DNA from 2 places in the Alteromonas mediterranea DE genome. Region 2 is predicted to be linked to the other one. Evidence: riboswitches for the same ligand, from Rfam matches in the RefSeq annotation. Region 2 holds a riboswitch; the other holds the start of a gene.
The links. Region 2 has a riboswitch for thiamine pyrophosphate ahead of thiC (phosphomethylpyrimidine synthase ThiC). Riboswitches for the same ligand answer to the same signal wherever they lie in the genome.
Positions count from the first base shown of each region.

Region 1: it holds a riboswitch for thiamine pyrophosphate, as region 2 does, so the genes downstream of both, MADE_RS05845 (TonB-dependent receptor) here and thiC (phosphomethylpyrimidine synthase ThiC) in region 2, are expected to answer to the same signal.

Region 1 covers NC_011138.3:1,272,654-1,281,898, reverse strand. The annotation lists gene MADE_RS05880 (hypothetical protein) at 1-169, opposite strand, end outside; gene rimI (ribosomal protein S18-alanine N-acetyltransferase) at 432-920, opposite strand; gene MADE_RS05870 (hypothetical protein) at 920-1,540, opposite strand; tRNA gene MADE_RS05865 (tRNA-Trp) at 1,853-1,929, opposite strand; gene MADE_RS05860 (phosphotransferase) at 2,042-2,965, opposite strand; gene pnuC (nicotinamide riboside transporter PnuC) at 2,922-3,566, opposite strand; gene MADE_RS05850 (hypothetical protein) at 3,566-3,829, opposite strand; gene MADE_RS05845 (TonB-dependent receptor) at 3,847-5,937, opposite strand; TPP riboswitch at 5,993-6,096, opposite strand; gene MADE_RS05840 (acyl-CoA thioesterase) at 6,226-6,651, opposite strand; gene MADE_RS05835 (GNAT family N-acetyltransferase) at 6,711-8,990, shown strand.
Region 2 covers NC_011138.3:152,022-161,266, forward strand. The annotation lists gene thiS (sulfur carrier protein ThiS) at 1-171, opposite strand, end outside; gene MADE_RS00700 (HesA/MoeB/ThiF family protein) at 158-937, opposite strand; gene thiE (thiamine phosphate synthase) at 930-2,510, opposite strand; gene thiC (phosphomethylpyrimidine synthase ThiC) at 2,507-4,435, opposite strand; TPP riboswitch at 4,684-4,795, opposite strand; gene MADE_RS00715 (heme biosynthesis HemY N-terminal domain-containing protein) at 4,927-6,102, opposite strand; gene MADE_RS00720 (uroporphyrinogen-III C-methyltransferase) at 6,099-7,271, opposite strand; gene MADE_RS00725 (uroporphyrinogen-III synthase) at 7,272-8,003, opposite strand; gene hemC (hydroxymethylbilane synthase) at 8,101-9,039, opposite strand; gene MADE_RS00735 (GGDEF domain-containing protein) at 9,235-9,245, shown strand, end outside.

The sequences.
Region 1 (9,245 bases), 1.1 Mb from region 2:
AGAATACGCCGCCTTGTTCGGGCTTTTTCAGTACAACGTTAAATTTAAAATAACGCCCGGCCCCCATTGGGTCATTATGCTCTAGCACGCGATGCCCTTCTTGATAAGTAACCACGTTAATGGCAAAACGCCTTGATGAAAAAATAGGATGGTTAAGGACTTTAGCCATGAGGGGTTTCCTTGTAGAGTTTCAATAAAGTCTGCAACACTCTTGCTTCAAACACGCGCTTCGTAAGCGCCTAAATAAGGCACTTATAGATGCAACATGTCGCGTTATTGGGTCGAGCTAGTTATGTTTGCCGTGCAGGAATATTGTCTCAATATAAGGTTGGGCACGCTACCGTTCTAGAATACTTGATGAGGCGGGTTTGTACTTTGTTATTCACTAGCGCTATATGTAAAAGCAGAACGTATCGCTGCTGATAATGAGCTTAATAAACGGCTTTTGACCATTTCATTATTTTGGCGTTTTCCTTCCCCGTCCTTGATGAGTTGGCCTCGTAACTTTTCGTGGTGTAGTAATTTTTGCGGGTTTCTATGTGTTCAAACCCCGAACTTTCATAAAGCTTAATGGCAGCGAGGTTACTTTCTCTCACTTCTAGCCACATTTCTATCATGCCGTTTTGCTCTGAGGCTGTTAGCACATAATCTACTAGGGCACGTCCTACGCCCTGCCCTCGGAAGGCATCATCCACCGCAATATCCATTAATGTTGCTTCATCTGCTACTTCTAAAACAATGGCATACCCAATGACCTGCTCGTTTTCATAAGCAAATACGCCATAATAAGGTTTGGTAAAGCAATCTTCGAAGGTGCTGAGTTTCCACGGTACAACTTGCGCCTGCTGATGGATTGTATGGGCATGCGCAATTTCGGCTTCTGTACCTTTTTCGGGTGTTAGCTTTAGTTTGACCGCCACTACTGCTGTTCGCTATTTGAATTATTTAAGGCAGCGCCAACAGACACTAACTGCGACCAAAGCTCTCGCTTTTGTTGAACGGTAAGCTTAAGAGGAGTCGCAGGTAATATAATGGCAGTATCGCTTATCGATAATGTGCGACCAATCATGATTGTGCTTGCCCAGTTCGAGGGTACCCCTAGCTGTATACAGGCGAGTTGCAAGTCTTTTAACCACTGTTGTGACTTAGCTTTTTGCTCTGCGCTTAACGGAATACCATCAGGAGAAACAGGCAACGGTGAAGACATTGACGCACTTTCCCTTTTATTCGGGGCTTTGGTTTCAGGCAAAGACGCCGTGCTTTTTTCTGTTTTCCCTTTCTCGTTATTATTATCACCCACAGAACCGCTCACACTAGCGCGAAGCTGAGCCAAACGAGATTGCTTTTCTTCCTTTGAAATCGGTGTTGAAGTTACAGGAACCTCGTTTGCACCCACAACCTGTGAAGATGGTGAACTATTCAATTGGTGATTGGTGCGTGCTGTGCCTTCTTTGACCTTCTCATTATAGGCTTCTTTTGTGATCCACGTTGGGATCCCAATTTCCTGGAGTACTGCTTGTTGATAAGAGGTTAAAGACACTTCACCATCCATTTAAATTAAGACGCAGCGTAAATTCACTAGCATTCCATCACAGTTTACTAAAAGTGCTTGTTCTATTGAATAGCCATTATTTATAACGTTGGACAATATCCTTCGCTATAGGCATAAAGCGGGCGTTTTATTAGGTGCTCTTACAAGCCGCTATGAAATGCGCTATTAACTATGTTTAAATCCCGCCCTGTTAAAACAAAAGCGCAAATAGCCAGCTAATAAATGAAAAAGCTTTTAATAAAGGAGAAACAAAACTGAAAATAAAGACAAGGAAAAAGAAAAGTACTCAAGAAGAGAAAGTGGCAGGGGTGGAGGGACTCGAACCCCCAACCATCGGTTTTGGAGACCGCTGTTCTACCAATTCGAACTACACCCCTAGCGCGCTGTGCATTATACGGATGACATTAAAAAGGTAAAGCCTTTTTATCACAACTAAAGTTCGCATGCTCAATTAACACCCAATGCGCTGTTTTTTCAATCGAATGCGGGTTAAATCAATGCGTCGTTGGCTTTTAGCGCCGCAAACCAGAGGTCATTCGTTACCGAAACTATCTCTTTATGAAGGTTGAACTCCGCGAGTGCAATCTGTTGATTAATTCTCATTATATCTGCGTAGCGCTTTACGAGTTCGGTACTTGTCATGCTATCTAGCTTATTGATAAGTGCACAGCTAGCTAAGTCAAAATAACGGTTTCCCATCGCAGCATACTCCCAATCAATAACAGTGAGCGTGTTATCTCGCCTAATCAATATGTGATTTACTGCCAAGTCGTTATGACATAACACACTATCGTTTTCGGCCTGCTCGCTTTGCAAAACCTTAGGCCGCAATCGCCTAGCTTTTTGGTACAAAGTGCTATCCGTGTTTAGCTTAGCGATATCAATATAGTGCTGCCATCTTGCGGCAAGTTTTAGCGGGTGGGCCTTTATCGACAGCTGATGAACGCTGGCAAGGGTTTGAGCTAAACACTGAGGGGTTAGACTAGGGTTAGTTGTGTCGCTTTGCCATTGCTCTACCCAAATTGTTTCATCATCGCTTAACCAGATAGGTTGTGGTGCTAAACCTAAGCGACATAGTTTTTTCTGCAAAGCGAACTGATAAGTGCGGTCAATACCGCTAAAGCGATCGTCACCTAACCACTTAACAGCAAAATCACCTACACAGCACGATTGTTTTGGGTCTCGGCCTTGGTTTTGCTCTCCTTCAACCACTTGGCCTGTTTGGCGGTGCCTGAATGCTTTCTCAGAAACACTGTGAAACTGCAGTTTTCTTTCAGTGCCTTCATAGTGTAAAGCAACATTTTGGAGTCGATAAACATGGTTTACAGCCCCAGATGGATGCACCGAAAGCTGGGCACTGTCACTAAGTTTAAGCGCCTTTCGCAGCGTGGCGATGATATCCAACGTGCTCACCTTGTTTTTTATATTGCACTAACCACTGATAATAACCAAATACGGCAAACCCCACATAGCCTAGAAACAGACAAGCAGATAATGCATAGCCCACTTGCAGATATAAATAGGCAGAAGCCAGATTAATGAAAAACCAGTAAACCCAGTTTTGCAGGATTTTATGGGCCACCATAAATGTGGTGACGACACTCAGTAAATTAATACTCGCATCTAATAGTAGGTACTCACTATTGAATTGCGAACCTGCCACCAAAGATAAGCCCCACGCCATTAAAAGCATACTAGGTACTATTAGTAAATGTATCCATAAAGGCCAATGACGAACGGGCTTAACCCTCCCCTCTTCAGTGCCTTTAGACCACTGATAGTAGCCATAACCTGCCATGATCATATAAAAGAAATTAAGCGCTGACTGAAAAGGTAAGGTAACTTGCCAAAATAACCAGGTATAAATAGCGGTGCTGACAAAAGCACACAGCCAGCACCAGCTATTCTGTTTAGCAGCCAATAGCACATAGGCTATGGCGAGCACTACCGCTACCCATTCCAATAAAGAGGTAGCGGCAATTTGTGAGGTAAATTCAGAAAGAAAATGAGTCATCAAGACGACTTTCTGGCTTGCATAGCATCAAAGTTGAGAAACTTAGCCACAAAAATAGCTTGCCCTACTTCTTCATGGGTTCTTTGCATTTCCTCGCCTAATATCTTCATAACGACCCCGTAGTCACCTGTTACCTGAGTGCTGGTTGAACTTGTCGACACCGAAATATCGCGGTAGTTATTTAGCCTATCGATAAAATCTTGGATGGGCGGAATGTATTCGTTTACCAGAGGGTACAACGAGAGTTCAACCATAACTTGCATAACTGCTTCCTTTTATTTTAAAACGTGTACTTTACGGTAACACCAAATTGACGACCGTTACCTAGCTGATAGTACGGCTCGTCAAACGCATACTCATCGCGAGGGTCGTTACTGAAGCCACCGAATCCTCGGGTGTAATACTCTCTATCAAAGGCATTTTGAACCCACAACGTCGTCTGCCAATTTTCGTGTAATACAACAATTTCAGAATTCACTAATGTGGTGCTTGGCGCAGTTACATCATGTCCGTCTGAGAAGCGGTATTCACTTTTGTAGTCTATGTCTACACGCCAAAGCACCGTTTCAGTAAGTACGTACTCACTATAAAGGTTTGCAGTCCATTTAGGAGACTGCGCTTGCCTTTGCTCTGTTACTTGCGTGCCGTCGGCAAGAGTATAACCTTCAAATGTCGCGCTCAAATACCCCACGCTTGCATCGACCTGCCATGCGTCGGTAGCAAACCAGCTAAGCTCTATCTCAGCACCTTTATTTGTTCCCAAATCTGCATTATCGATAATATCAACGAACCCTGCCGTACCGTCATCGCGAGTAATAACGTCAAAATCACTTACCTGTGTGTCTTTCCTATCCATGTAGAAAAGCGCTGCTCTTGCGATAAGTTCTGGCGTCATCAAAGGGCCTTTAAACCCTATTTCATAGTTCCAGTTATATTCCTCATCGAAAAAGCGCTGTTCGTCATTCACACGGCTGTCGGGGTTAAAGCCAGCGCCTTTATAACCGCGAGAAATACTGCCGTAATAGAAGTGCTCGCCCTGTGTATACTGAAGCGCCACTTTCCCACCGACCATGGTAGTATCGAAAGCGCGTGTAAGCAGGTTATTGTCAGCGTAGTCAAAATCGTAGTTTTCTAGCCTTAGTCCCGCAACTAACACTAAATTATTGTTGATACGGCTTTCAGTATTAGCGTAAATTGCCGTCGTTGTTGGCGTGTATTCACTGGCGAAGTCGTTATCGAGGTAGGTGTATTGTCGAAGCAGTTGCTCTTCGGTGTTTTTGTAAAAAACACCTATAGTCCAGTCGGTTATGCCATCGAACAATGCGGCGCTCTCGTTAGACACAAAACGAATTTCTCCTGTTTGTGTATCTACATCGCGATAATACGCATCGAATGAGGTATAACCCCAAGGGTGAAAGCCAGTGAATGTCCAGTCTTCGTCGTAGCCATAAGCGATATTATGCGAGGCGTGAGTAGCAATGAGAATTAGATCGCCTGCCGCCGTTTCTGTTGTCGAACGCGCGCTTACCGCATGGGTTTGATGCTCATCAAAGCCAGGCTCGTCAGATAAGGTTCTATTATCATTATCTAGTGAAAAAGCATCATACCCATTGTCGATATCATACCATCGATAAGTAAGCGCAAGCGTTGTACGCTCATCAACATGCCCTTCTACAGCAAAACGCAATGCGGTTTCATCAATATTGTTGGTGTCACTTCGACCGAGAAATGTGTTTTCAACAAAACCATCACTGCTATTGTGAACCAGCGCCACGCGATAACCCCAGTCACCACCTATGTCGTTCCCTGTAGCGCCTTCAATTCGGTAGGTATCTTTATTGCCCACTCGCGCCTCGACATAATCAGGGGCGTCGCTACCAACGTCATTGCTTGAGAGCTTCACCGCACCGGCTAATGCGCCTGTACCGTAAAGGGTAGCTTGCGGGCCGCGATACACTTCAAGTTGCTTAGTATCAAAAATTAAGCCTGCAGCAGCTAGACCAGAAAAATCGAACTCATCAACGATAAAGCTAACCGATGGGTTAATAGGCTCGGCAAACTGACTACGCTCGCCAATACCTCGAATTTGAACGAATCGCCCACGAGAGGCACCTGCGGCAAAGTTCACGTTAGGAATGCTGTTTAGCACGCTATCAATATGAGTAGGCTGTCTGCTACTAAGTCGCTCCTGATTTAAAATAGTGGCACTCGCACTTAGCTGGTCTAGTGTAGTTTGACGAAAGTCCCCGGTTACCACAATGCGCTCGATATCAGTATTAGAGATAGTTGTATCGGCATTAGCGCTTTGCTGCTGGCCATACGCGGCAACAGAAGTAGCAATGAGTGTAAGTGTGAAAAGTGTTTTATACATGGGATCTCTTATTCTTACTTAAGAAAAAAGATCCGGGTCTAACGGCAGGTTATTAGGCTATGTTGTGAACCATTCCTACGCCGGTATTATCCGGATCAGGTTTAAGGGTTCCCACTAAAGTGGATCTCAGACCGAAAACGGACACCCCTTGGTATAGCGTTGAGCCCTCATTAATAAAGCCTCAACTTCTGCGACGGAGTCTACCAGTTCGATAGACATCGTCAAGCAGATAACACGTTAAGCTAACTTCATATTTTTTATATGATATATAGCGAAGGACGCTGCGTTTTATTCAGCGTCTATGTTCATATTTAAACGACGAACTTCGTCATCAGTTTGCGCTTTTAAACCTTCCAGCGTTTTACCGTGTGCTGTTGGCTGACGTGTGTCTGGGTCAACTTTTACGAAAACAATATCGTCTGCAAAACAGATGGTTTTCTTTGTAGCTTTATTGCGTACTAAACAGCTAACAGTAATAGACGTGCGGCCCACCGCTTTGGTTTCTAAGCCAAACTCTACGATATCACCTTGCATGGCTGGTGACTCAAAGCTAATTTCGCCGATATGCTTGGTAACCAAGCAATTAGTTTCCAACTGACAAATTGCCCAAATTGCGGCTTCTTCGTCAATCCATTCTAACGCGCGGCCACCGAACAGAGAATTGGCATAATTAAGGTCATTTGGCATCACTAAACGCCGAGAAAGAAAGCGCATTCGAATTCCTCATAATAAATCGCTACTATAGCGCTAGATTATACCGAAAAAACAGTTTCATGGCGCTATCTCAATTATGTGAGTGGGTTTTAGCCCCCTTCTTTACCGAACATCAAAACTCAACGTTGCGGTTGCATCGCAGGTTATTGGTGATTTCTAGCCACGACGAATTTTGTCACAACGCACTAACCACAGTGACTAATGCTATCGATAAATCTAATACCGTTAAATACAACCTCTTTACCGGCGAAATGCTAAAGGGAAAGAAACGCAAGCAAGTATTAGGTAGTGAGTGGGATATCGCATTTTTAGACTGTAGAGACTTTTTCAGACCTGGCGATGTCATGGCTGTAGCAGGCACGGTAAAACAGCATGGGTGTTTAATTCTTATCTGCCCCCCGTTTACAAAGTGGCCTGAAAACGCTGCCGTTTCGTTTATTTCTGAAGGCTATAGCCTGAAACGCAGCCTTTATCTTGCGCGCTTTATAGACCGCCTTCAAGGCAATCCATCCATTGCTTTTTACCGTGAAAGCGCGACTTCCTTGCCAGACATAGCCCGCTATGAAGTAAATAAACTTGATGCTGCAAATGTTTATCGTGGCGCTTTGTTTAAGTCTTATGAGCAAGAGCACGCATTTAACAAGCTAAGCCAAGGGTTCTACCATAACCAACTTAATGCGCTTATCACCGCGCCAAGAGGTAGGGGAAAGTCGTCTCTTTTGGGGTTATTTATACAAAAGCTGATAAGAGAAGGCCATCGCGTACTGTTAACCAGTGAACGTCAGGAAAACGTCAAAAATGTTTTTGATATTCAAAATCCAAGCGAAGATACTAAAGATAACCACACTAAGGGCATAGAGCAGATACAACCCGCTACATTACCATTTAAAGGAAAAGAAATAATAACCAATGGTACTGTAAAGTGGGTACCACCAGATAGCGACCTGCTGTGTAATACTGATAAGCAAGATTACGATGTAGTAATTGTAGATGAAGCTGCATCATTGCCACTGCCACTAGTGCATAAGATCATCAAACATAATAAGCAGTGGATATTAAGCACTACCCTTTTAGGTTATGAAGGTTCGGGCAGCGGCTTTATACACAAGCTTCTACCTAACTTGCCACCTTCGGCTATACACCTTACTTTGACAGCCCCTTTAAGATGGTATCAGCACGACCCACTTGAAACCTTTCTTAACGAAACATGTTTGTTCGAAAGCGATAGCTCAGCGCTGATAGACGACAAGCACATCGAAAAAAGTGCAGCTGACATCATCGAGCATAGCGCATTTAATTTATCTACCTTTGAAAATGTTAGCGAACAGACGCTACAACAAATTATGTCTTTACTCGCGCTAGCCCATTATCAAACAACACCTGATGATTTCATGCGTTTAATGGATAGCCCAGATGTTCTAATAGCTTCGCTTTCGCTAGATAACATAATAATAGCTGCCTCTATTATCAATATCGAAGGAGGTAGCCGTCTTGAAGAAACCGCAGAGGCTATAGCTTCGGGAAAGCGCAGGCCGAAAGGTCACTTAGGCGCACAGCGACTTTGTTTATTATCAGCAAACGGTAATGCTGCTACCTTTACGTACTGGCGAATCAACCGCATAGCGGTGCACACTAGGCTGCAAGGTAAAGGAATTGGTAGCGAGCTTCTTAGAAAAATTACTAACGAGAGTTATAGGCATGGCATTGATGCGATATGCACATCCTATGGCACTACGGCTAAACTTGATGCTTTTTGGTGTAGAAACGGCTTTGAGGTTGTTGATTACGGCCGAAAGCCCAATAAAGCAAGTGGAGAAACCAGTGCTCTGGCCGTGCTCGCCCATACAAACAAGGTAAAAATGCTCGTCAGTGAGCTTATAACGCTACAAAAAAGCTATCAGTCTACGCTTGGGCTTTTTTCATTACCGACTAGCGTTATTAATACCTATCAACAAAAACTACACCACTTTATCGACGGCTCACGGGCGCTAGATGATGTATGGCCCATACTATGTAAAATTGCGAAGTTTGATGGCGGCACTTTCAACGACAAGCCTGGTGATGCGAGTGGTTTGGATAATGCCAATAGTGCGGATAGTGCGGATAGTGCGGATAGTGCGGATAGTGCGGATAGTGCGGATAGTGCGGATAGTGCAAAGTATAGCGACTATAAGCCAATACAAAATATCGCTAAAATAATTAACGAAAATTCGCGGTTGATAGATGTATTTATTACGTCAAATATCGAACTCAAACAGCTTTGTAGTGCGCTTGATGCAAAAGGCTTGAAAGAAGCAACCAAAAAATTAAGAGAAAAACTAAAGCCAGCATTATTTTAGAGAAACGAGTGTGCCGACGCTACATACGTTCAGAGAGAATTTAGTAAACGAGCGTTGTGTACCTACCGAAAACAAGAAGCTATTTAATACAAGAACCTAGCCTGTAGATAACTTTCTATCTCTTCAACAATTCCCCAAAAACAATAAAGCATATCGAGTAGGGTGAGGCTTGCGCCTCATCCCTCCCTCAGAACACTATGCTACGGGCCTCGTATACGGCTCCTGCATACTTCATATCACTTGCTAAGTGACACA
Region 2 (9,245 bases):
GTTATCGTTAAGATACGTTGTCGACCAGTCTCGTTTGCTCACAATGGCCGCATTCTTAGCGATGGCAGTCCCGTCTACGTTGATCTGCTTAAGCGCAACCAGTTCGTTTAACGAGATGGGCGATATCACGTTCATGGGTTGATTGTTCACATTCACTTTAATTTGGGTCATGACATACCTCGCAAGTAGAAGAAGAGGGCAGCGTAAAGCTTTTAAGGGAACCAAGGTCGGCGTTCCCAGTTAGGTAATGGCCCCATTTGATATTGGCACTGAACCCTTTGGCTAAAAACAGCAATGCTTGCGTTGCCTGATGGCAAGCCGCCATGCCAACCACAGGGCCAAGTACGCCTTTGCTTAAGCAGTCTTCGCGCACATTGATGTATTCAACAAGACAGGCGTAACAGCCACAGCTTGTTGAGTTTTGCGGTAGGTTTAATGCTTGCCAGCTTAGTCCGCTCGCTGCCGCAATAAATAGCGGTGTAGAGGCGCGGTACGTAGCCGCATTAATCAATTTTCGCGTGTCAATTTTGTCAGTGCAGTCAAGCACGCAATCGGCTGAGGAAATCAGCGTTGGTAAGTTGTTACTATCAACATAAAGGCTTTTATATCTGATATTAAGCTTGGGGTTAACTTTGCGGAGCTCGTTATACAGTGATTTGGCTTTAAGCTCTCCAAGGTGCATCTCGTTGTAGGTTACCTGGCGCTGCAAATTGCTGATGTCTACCGTGTCACCGTCAACCAAAGTGATGCTTCCCACACCGGCACCCACCAAATACCGGGCGACTAAACTGCCCAACCCACCAAGGCCAACTACTACGGCGTGTGAGTTTGCAAGCTTAGCTTGGCCGTCTTCTTCCACGCTCTCAAGCATAAGTTGTCTGCTGTATCGCTGGATATCTTGTTTGTCTAGGGGCTGGGTAAATGAATGGCTATGCAAAACCCGCCTCCTTCGATAGTTTGCAAAACGCATTTAACGGTTCATCAGCTTGGGTAATTGCACTGACGACGGCAATACTATTAACCCCGGTTTTTGCTACATCGGCAATGCGCGCTAAATTGATACCGCCTATCGCGACCGTAGGAATTCCTTCGCATAGGGCTACGTATTTACGCAGCCTCTCAACCCCTTGAGGCTTAGATGGCATGTCTTTGGTATTCGTAGGAAATATGTGCCCTAGGGCTATGTACGAAGGGTGCAAAGCACGTACGCGCTGTATTTCAGCAAAGCCGTGGGTAGAAATACCAAGCCGTAAACCTGCCTGTCGAATGGCCTCTAAATTTGCGGTGTCGATATCTTCTTGCCCTAAGTGAACGCCGTACGCACCTAGCGCAATAGCTAACTCCCAGTAGTCGTTAATGAACAGTTGGCAGTGTGTGTTTTTCGTAAGTGCTATGGCTTCTTTTATCTGTTGGCGAATCTCTTCCTGCGTTCCGTGCTTTACGCGAAGCTGAATGATGTTAACCCCGGTAGGTAATAAGCGTGCTATCCAGTCAACGCTATCAACAACAGGGTATAAGCCCAAGTCGGTTTGCGTAAGGGCGGGAAAGGGGCGTTCTATAGCTTGGCTTTGAACGTGTGACACCTGTTTGGCGCTTAGCAATGACGGCTGCGAGGGCGCGTGTTCCCGTTGATAAAATTTTACCGAAGGAAAGCACAATGGGTTATTGGGGAAACCTATACAGTGCCCAAAGGCAGGGCTGCTTGTTTGTGATGTAAGAGTATACGCTGTGTTCGCACAAGAAGCATGCCTAACCTGGCTAACATAAGCGTTGGCAAGGGTAAGGGCATCTTCAATGCAGTAGTCGTTTACCACAAAAGCCGCTATGGCACTGGCTAACATACAGCCCGTACCGCGAAGCTTGCTGGTCTCTTTTCTTGGCTGACTAAACTGTATGGTTTGGGTGGGGCTGATGAAGGTATCGCATACGTGTGCTTGCCAGTTGGCGTGTCCCCCTTTTATGTAAATCGCGTGCGCGCCCTTGGTTATGAGTTGGTGGGCTGCAGTAAGCAAGCTATCTTCGCTTTTTATCGATAGACGAGTTAACCACGAAAGCTCTTGGGTATTAGGCGTGACTAAATCTACGGTATTTAAAAGTTCTTCTACTACAGGTTCAGACAGTTCGCTTAATTTTCCACCTGATGATGTGCGTATTACCGGGTCCCACAATACAAATGGCCGAGGTTTATCCATTGAGCGAATGCGCGCGCACAACAACAGCGCTTGTTCATCGTTAGCAATAGCGCCAATTTTTATCGCGCTGGCTGGTGTGCTCTCGCTAAGTACCTGCCACTGTTGATTCAGTGCTGAAGCCGTCATACTTTCTTTGCTTAGCATTATCGAATTCGACTGCACAGTGGCCTGCGTAGTAATGACGCAGGCGTGAACGTTTAAGTCGGCAAGGGTAATGGCATCGCGGGTAATACCCGCGCCGCCACTAGAATCTATACCGCCTATACACCATACAACCGGCTGTTTAACCGCAGGCTGCTGCAAGGCGTTCTCTGTCATGGCAATTCAACCTTACTGTCGGCGGTATGATAAAGCTCGGCGCCCGATTTATTAAATGCGTTCGCCATGTCCTTCATGCCTTTTTCCTTTTCTTTTTCTGCGGCTTGGGCGGGAGCTAGGTTTTCCGCCTGCTTAGCGACATCCCGTACTTCCTGAGATATTTTCATGCTGCAGAATTTAGGCCCGCACATAGAGCAAAAGTGTGCGACTTTGCCAGAGGCTTGCGGAAGGGTTTCATCGTGATACGCACGCGCGGTATGTGGGTCTAACGCTAAATTGAACTGATCTTCCCATCTAAACTCAAAGCGCGCTTTCGACATGGCGTTGTCGCGAATTTGCGCGCCCGGGTGGCCTTTAGCTAAATCAGCGGCGTGAGCAGCAATTTTGTAGGTAATTAAGCCTTGTTTAACGTCTTCCTTGTTAGGTAAACCAAGGTGCTCTTTAGGGGTTACATAGCAAAGCATGGCGCAGCCATACCAGCCAATCATGGCGGCACCAATGCCGGATGTGAAATGATCGTAGCCCGGTGCAATATCTGTGGTTAGTGGCCCCAGGGTATAAAACGGTGCTTCATGACAGTGCTTAAGCTGCTCTTCCATGTTCTCTTTAATCATGTGCATTGGCACATGCCCTGGGCCTTCAATCATTACCTGAACATCGTATTCCCAGGCAATTTTAGTTAGCTCACCAAGGGTACGTAGTTCAGAAAACTGCGCATCGTCGTTAGCGTCTGCTACGCTGCCCGGGCGCAAGCCATCACCTAGCGACAGCGCTACATCGTATTTCGCGCAAATTTCGCAAATATCGTTGAAGTGCTCGTACAAAAAGCTTTGCTGGTGATGACTTAAACACCACTTCGCCATAATCGACCCGCCACGAGATACAATGCCGGTTACCCGTTTTGCGGTAAGGTGTACATATTCAAGCAGTACGCCTGCGTGAATAGTGAAGTAATCTACCCCTTGCTCGGCTTGTTCGATAAGCGTGTCTTTAAACATCTCCCACGTTAAGTCTTCGGCTACGCCATTCACTTTTTCCAGCGCTTGGTAAATAGGTACGGTACCAAGGGGGACTGGGCTATTTCGCAGCAGCCACTCGCGGGTTTCGTGAATATTCCTGCCGGTGGATAAATCCATGATGGTGTCGGCGCCCCAGCGCGTAGACCACACCAGCTTTTCTACCTCTTCTTCAATTGATGACGTTACTGCAGAATTACCAATGTTGGCGTTAATTTTCACTAAGAAGTTACGGCCAATAATCATTGGCTCGAGTTCGGGGTGATTAATGTTACACGGAATAATAGCGCGCCCTGCGGCCACTTCTTGTCGCACAAATTCAGGGGTTATCGTCTCGGGTAAATTGGCGCCAAAGTGCTCGCCTTTGTGCTGCTGAGTTAGCTCGGCGTCTTTAATGGCTTGGCGGCCCATGTTTTCGCGTATGGCAATGTATTCCATTTCAGGGGTAATAACGCCCTGTCTGGCGTAATGCAGCTGTGTAACGTTTTTGCCTGCTTTTGCTTTTAGCGGTTTGCGACTGCGTATAAAGCGAAAGTCTTCGGTAAAAATGTCGTTTTCACGTTCTTTGGCAAAGCTTGATGAAACGCCATCAAGCTCACGGGTATCGCTGCGCTCTTCAATCCAGGTTTTACGCAAAGGCGATAAACCTTTGTGTACGTCAATATTTTCCTTTGGGTCGCCGTAAGGGCCTGATGTGTCGTAAACCGGAATGGGTGGGTTGGGTTCTAAGATAGGGTTGTCTTCTGTGCCGCCTACCAAGCTGTCGTGCTGGTGAATAAGGCGCATGGCCACACGGATATCGTCTCTACTTCCACTTTCATAATGGCGTGTTGAGTTGGGGTAGGCTTCGCCCGCTAGTTCATTAATGAATTGTTGCGCTTGTTGGCGCTGTTCGCGTCTGTTCGACATAGCATTTTGGCCTTTTACGTTTAGGTTTAAAAATGCTTGTCAGGAGTGAAGGAGAATACAGTGTGTGAGGTTGAGTGATTTTAACCGCGATTCTAGCTAGAAGGTAATTAACATTGAGTGGTGAAAACTTATCGCAGATAAGAAGTAAATGTTTGCGCCTTGTGCTGCGCTAATCACTTACCATTTACATCACTCGTTGTTACTTACACATTCAAATCACAGCGTTACGCTTATTAAAAGCACTGTGCACATTGTATTTTCTTGTTCCCTTCGCAGGTATTAGCCTGATCAGGTTCTACGGATCCCACTTTCGCGGTCTCAGCTTACTGGGTTACCAGTGAAGCACTCCGACAAGTAATTTGTTTCTATTCGCACTTTATAACCACCTATGCAGGTTGTAAATTAAAGTGCGAATTCAAAATTCCCTTTTACTATATCGCCAATTTTACGAACAATACAAGTACTACCAGCTCGGCTAAATGAAATTTCACTTAGCCCGCTAGCTGCTGACCTTCTTTATAAAGTTGAAGGGCCGTGGCTGTATCTTGGTGGCGCTCACTTATCGCTGAAAGAAGCAGTAAGTCTTCTTTGCGCGACTTCATTTTAGTGGCTTTAAGCAAGGCTTTTTCAGCCAATACATCGTCACCCGAATTAAACGCAACTTGGCCTAGGGTTGAGTAAAGGGCCACGTTTTCTTCATCTTGCTTAATCCAACTTTCTAGTAAGCGAAGCGAGGGGGAAGCATCAGGTAAATTCAGCTGTGTAAACAGCGGGAATAACGCGCTATTAGGCCCGCGCTTTTGCCACTCGACAAGGTGTTGCTGTGCGTCGGCATGCATACCTTGATCAAGCAGCTGCTGAACGTAGGCGGCGCGATAGGCATCGTCATGACGCAGTTTGCGTGGCAGTGTATCCCAGTAGGATTTCAGCTCGACAGCGCCTTGTTTACTGGCAATTTCAGCAAATTTACCTTTTGCAATTCGCTGGCTCCAGGCGGTGTAGTCGGCTTTAGGCAGTGCTTTGCGCCACGTAGATAAGTTTTCCTGAAGCACTTGCCATTTGCCAAGCTTGGCAAGAATTTGCGCTTTTAACTGCACAACTTGCTTGTTCTCGCGCTCTTTTTCGTCTAGTTCGTCAAGCTTTTCCAGTGCCGCGTCGTATTTCTCTTCAGCCACGTCAATACGCGCATGCATCACCGTAGCGGCGACTTTAGCATTAGGAAAATCGGTGGCTTGAACCAGGAAGTACCGGGCTTTAGACAAGTCGTTATTGGCAAAAGCAATTTGCGCAGATGCTAAGTAGTTTACACCTTCAAAATCACCGTTGGTGGTTTTACCCAAAGACTTTTGAGCACTCTCAAAGTCGCCTGCGGCCATAGCGTGAAGACCGTCGTAAAATGCACGTTTGCGTTTGCGTTCGCCAAGGGTCCCAAACCACTTGTGAGAGCCGGTAATTAGGCTTAGCGCCCACAGTGCAAAGCGCGATAGTACGTACCACGCAATAACGGCACCAATAACCAGAATACAAAAACTGATCACCGTCATCTCAATGGCGGTACTACCTAATGAAATTAGTACGTAGCCTTTATCGCCAAGTAGCATGGGGCCGACAATTAACGCAACAACGAATGCGGCTAATACCGCAAGGGCAATAGCTAACCATTTCATAGTGCGCTAGCTCCTTGTCCAAATACCTGTTTAACACGGCTATCGAGTAAACGCTCCAATGGCTTTTGAGACGCAAGCTCGGTTGGAATAGGGCGTGCAATATCGGTAGCACTTAAGTTTTGTAGCGCATCCATAAAACCGGTAACTTGGCTTTTTTCGGTATCAAACTTTTCAGTAAGTAGGGTTTGCGCATATTGCAGTGACTGACTGTACAGGCCTTCATCACCCTGAAGGGCAGCTGTTTGCGCATGCATAAGCTGTAATCTAAGCTGCTCTTTTGCTAGGAACTGCGCTTCTAGCGAAAGCACTGGCTCTACCGGGCCTTCAATGCTTTTTACGGTAAGAAAATCGTCAACCAATGAACGCCACACCTTCGCAAGATTTTCTTGCCAATCGTCAGCCGATTCCGACAATGTCGTGTCTTGTGCATTGCTATCTTCTGGTTTTTCAAAGGTATTCAGAGGAAGCTTATCGATTTGCGCCATCATGCCGGTAAGTGCTAGCGCCACCGAACTTTGCGATACGGGGTTTAACTGCTGTAGTGTTTGAATATCTTCGGCAAGGGTAGCGCGAACCGGTAACACCGATGGGTCAGCCAGTGACTTTAGGCGCTTGTCAGCATTAACTAACAATAGAATTGCCGTGCGAACGTCGTTTTCTAGCCATAGCTTTCTTCCTGCCATACGCACAAGGTAGTCAGCTTCAGCAATTAGCCAATCAGCTGGGCGTCGGCCTTCCATGTTGTTAAGCTGCTGCAGGGTTGATTCTGCTTGAAGCGCTAGCTGTTCGTTTTGTGACTTAAGTTCCGCAACTGTACTTTCTAGCGCTTGGTTTGTTCGCGTGACATTTTCAATTGATGCCAAAATGTCTGCGCGCTCGCGCTCAATCGCGTTTAACTGAGATGCGTTATTTTGCTGTGCAATAACCGTTTCTTGGCTTGCTGATTGCTGCTGCATGTAATACCAATAACCTGCGCCTGCCATACCGAGCACAAGTAAAAACAGGATAATTACAACAAACCAAAGTAGACCATTACCCGATGATTTTTTTTGTTTAGCGCCAGACTTTGAAGATTCACTCTGCGTGGCAGAAGACTCTATTACTTCTTTTTCAGCATCCACTTTCACGAGTTCCTCTTTGTGTGGGCTATTTTCATTATTGTTGGCCATTCAATACTCCCAGTTTTCCTTTACCCAGGCGATGAGTGCCTGATCGGTGGCTCGCTGACAAACGGCAACCTCTTCAATACCTTTATTGGTGAGGGTTTTAGCAATGCGGCTGCTTACTGTTAGCCATGGATAAGCTAAAAGCGCGTTGCCAAATTGTTCTATAAGCTGCAGTGCCATTGCTTCGCTTGTAGCGATAATGCCGCTAACTTCGCCCAGTTTCCACCGTTTTGTGTAAATTGGGCGCGTAAGTGGTTCCCTTTTATAAACGCAAAAGCTGTTCACTGACATCCCTTTTTCGTCTAATCCATTAGCGATAGCGTCCCTTCCACCTTCACCTTTAATAATAACGACTTGTTGACAGTTTGCCTCATTAAGTTGGTGCATTGCCAGTATACCTTCGGATGTATGAACCTTAGGAATGGCAATATTGACGGATGATAGCTCGCTCAGCCCTGCACGAAGTTTATGTGCGGTGGCGTCGCCCACTGCAACAACAAGGGGAGGGGCTGCCGCTGTTTTCTTCAACCCCGAAACGACGGTATCTACAGCATATACGCTGGTAACAATAATTACGTTTATCGCGTTGTGAGATAAAAATTCAGCTGCAGCATATTGCTCTGAAAGTACTGGGACAATATCAGACGTAGCTACACCTACCGCATCAATTCCAGCATTTTCAAAAGCTAACGCGCTCGCTTTTAATTTTGGTAAAGGGCGTGTGAACAGTAGCATTAATACGAAGCCTCATCCTTTTAGTTTTCGAAATACTGCTTAAAAAAGGGAAGGTAAACGGGATAAGAAAATATCCCTATCCCGTTTAGCGTGCATTTTAGCTATAAAGTGCTTTCAAAATTTCGCCAGCACCTTGCTCTAAAAGGGCTTCAGCTACCTCAATACCCATGTCTTTGGCTTTCTCTCTAGACGCGGTAGCTGAGGCAAAAAGAAGCTCAGAGCCATCGGGCTTTCCTACCATGCCAGTGAGCGTTAGCACATCGTTATCCAGTGTAGCAAAACTGCCAATAGGGACTTGGCATCCGCCTTCTAGCCTTTCATTCATGGCGCGTTCTGCAGTAACACGGGTGTGCGTATCTGCGTGGTTTAATGCTTGAAGTAGCGCTATTAGTTCTTCATCGTCGTTGCGACATTCAATGCCTACAGCGCCTTGGCCTACAGCCGGAAGAGAGATGTCAGCAGGCAGAGCCATGCGAATACGCGATTGCATTTTAAGGCGAATAAGCCCTGCAGAGGCTAAAATAATGGCGTCGTATTCGCCTGCATCAAGCTTAGCTAAACGGGTATTTACGTTACCGCGAAGGTCCTTGATGATTAGATCAGGGCGGTATTTGCGAATTTGACATTGTCTGCGTAGGCTAGATGTACCCACTATTGCGCCTTCTGGCAGTGCATCTAGGCTGTCGTGGTTGTTAGACACGAAGGCATCGAACGGATTCTCACGCTCACATATAGCGTGTAACCCAAAGCCTTCCGGGAATTCTACCGGTACGTCTTTCATTGAGTGCACAGCAATATCGGCACGGCCTTCAAGCATGGCAATTTCAAGCTCTTTGATAAAAAGGCCTTTGCCGCCAATTTTGGCCAGCGGCGTATCGAGAATTTTATCGCCTTGGGTGCTCATGGGCACAAGCTCAACGGTCATTGATGGGTAATGCTCCAACAATTTTGCCTTCACATACTCTGCTTGCCAAAGCGCTAAGGCACTTTTTCTAGTAGCAATTCGAACGGTGCGGGTGGTGTTGAGATGACTCATGCTTATTCCAAACTATTAAAAAGATAAACAAAACGACGTATCACAGAACGTCATACGAGATACGTTGTAGTATACGCATTTTCTTGGTTAATGTTTGGAAATAGCGGTGATTTTCTACTTGGTTAATCGTTAACTTTCAGACTATGCTGAGTTGGGCTAAGGGTGTCTGGTAATAAAAGTGGAGAAGGTTCTAGTATGGACTACTC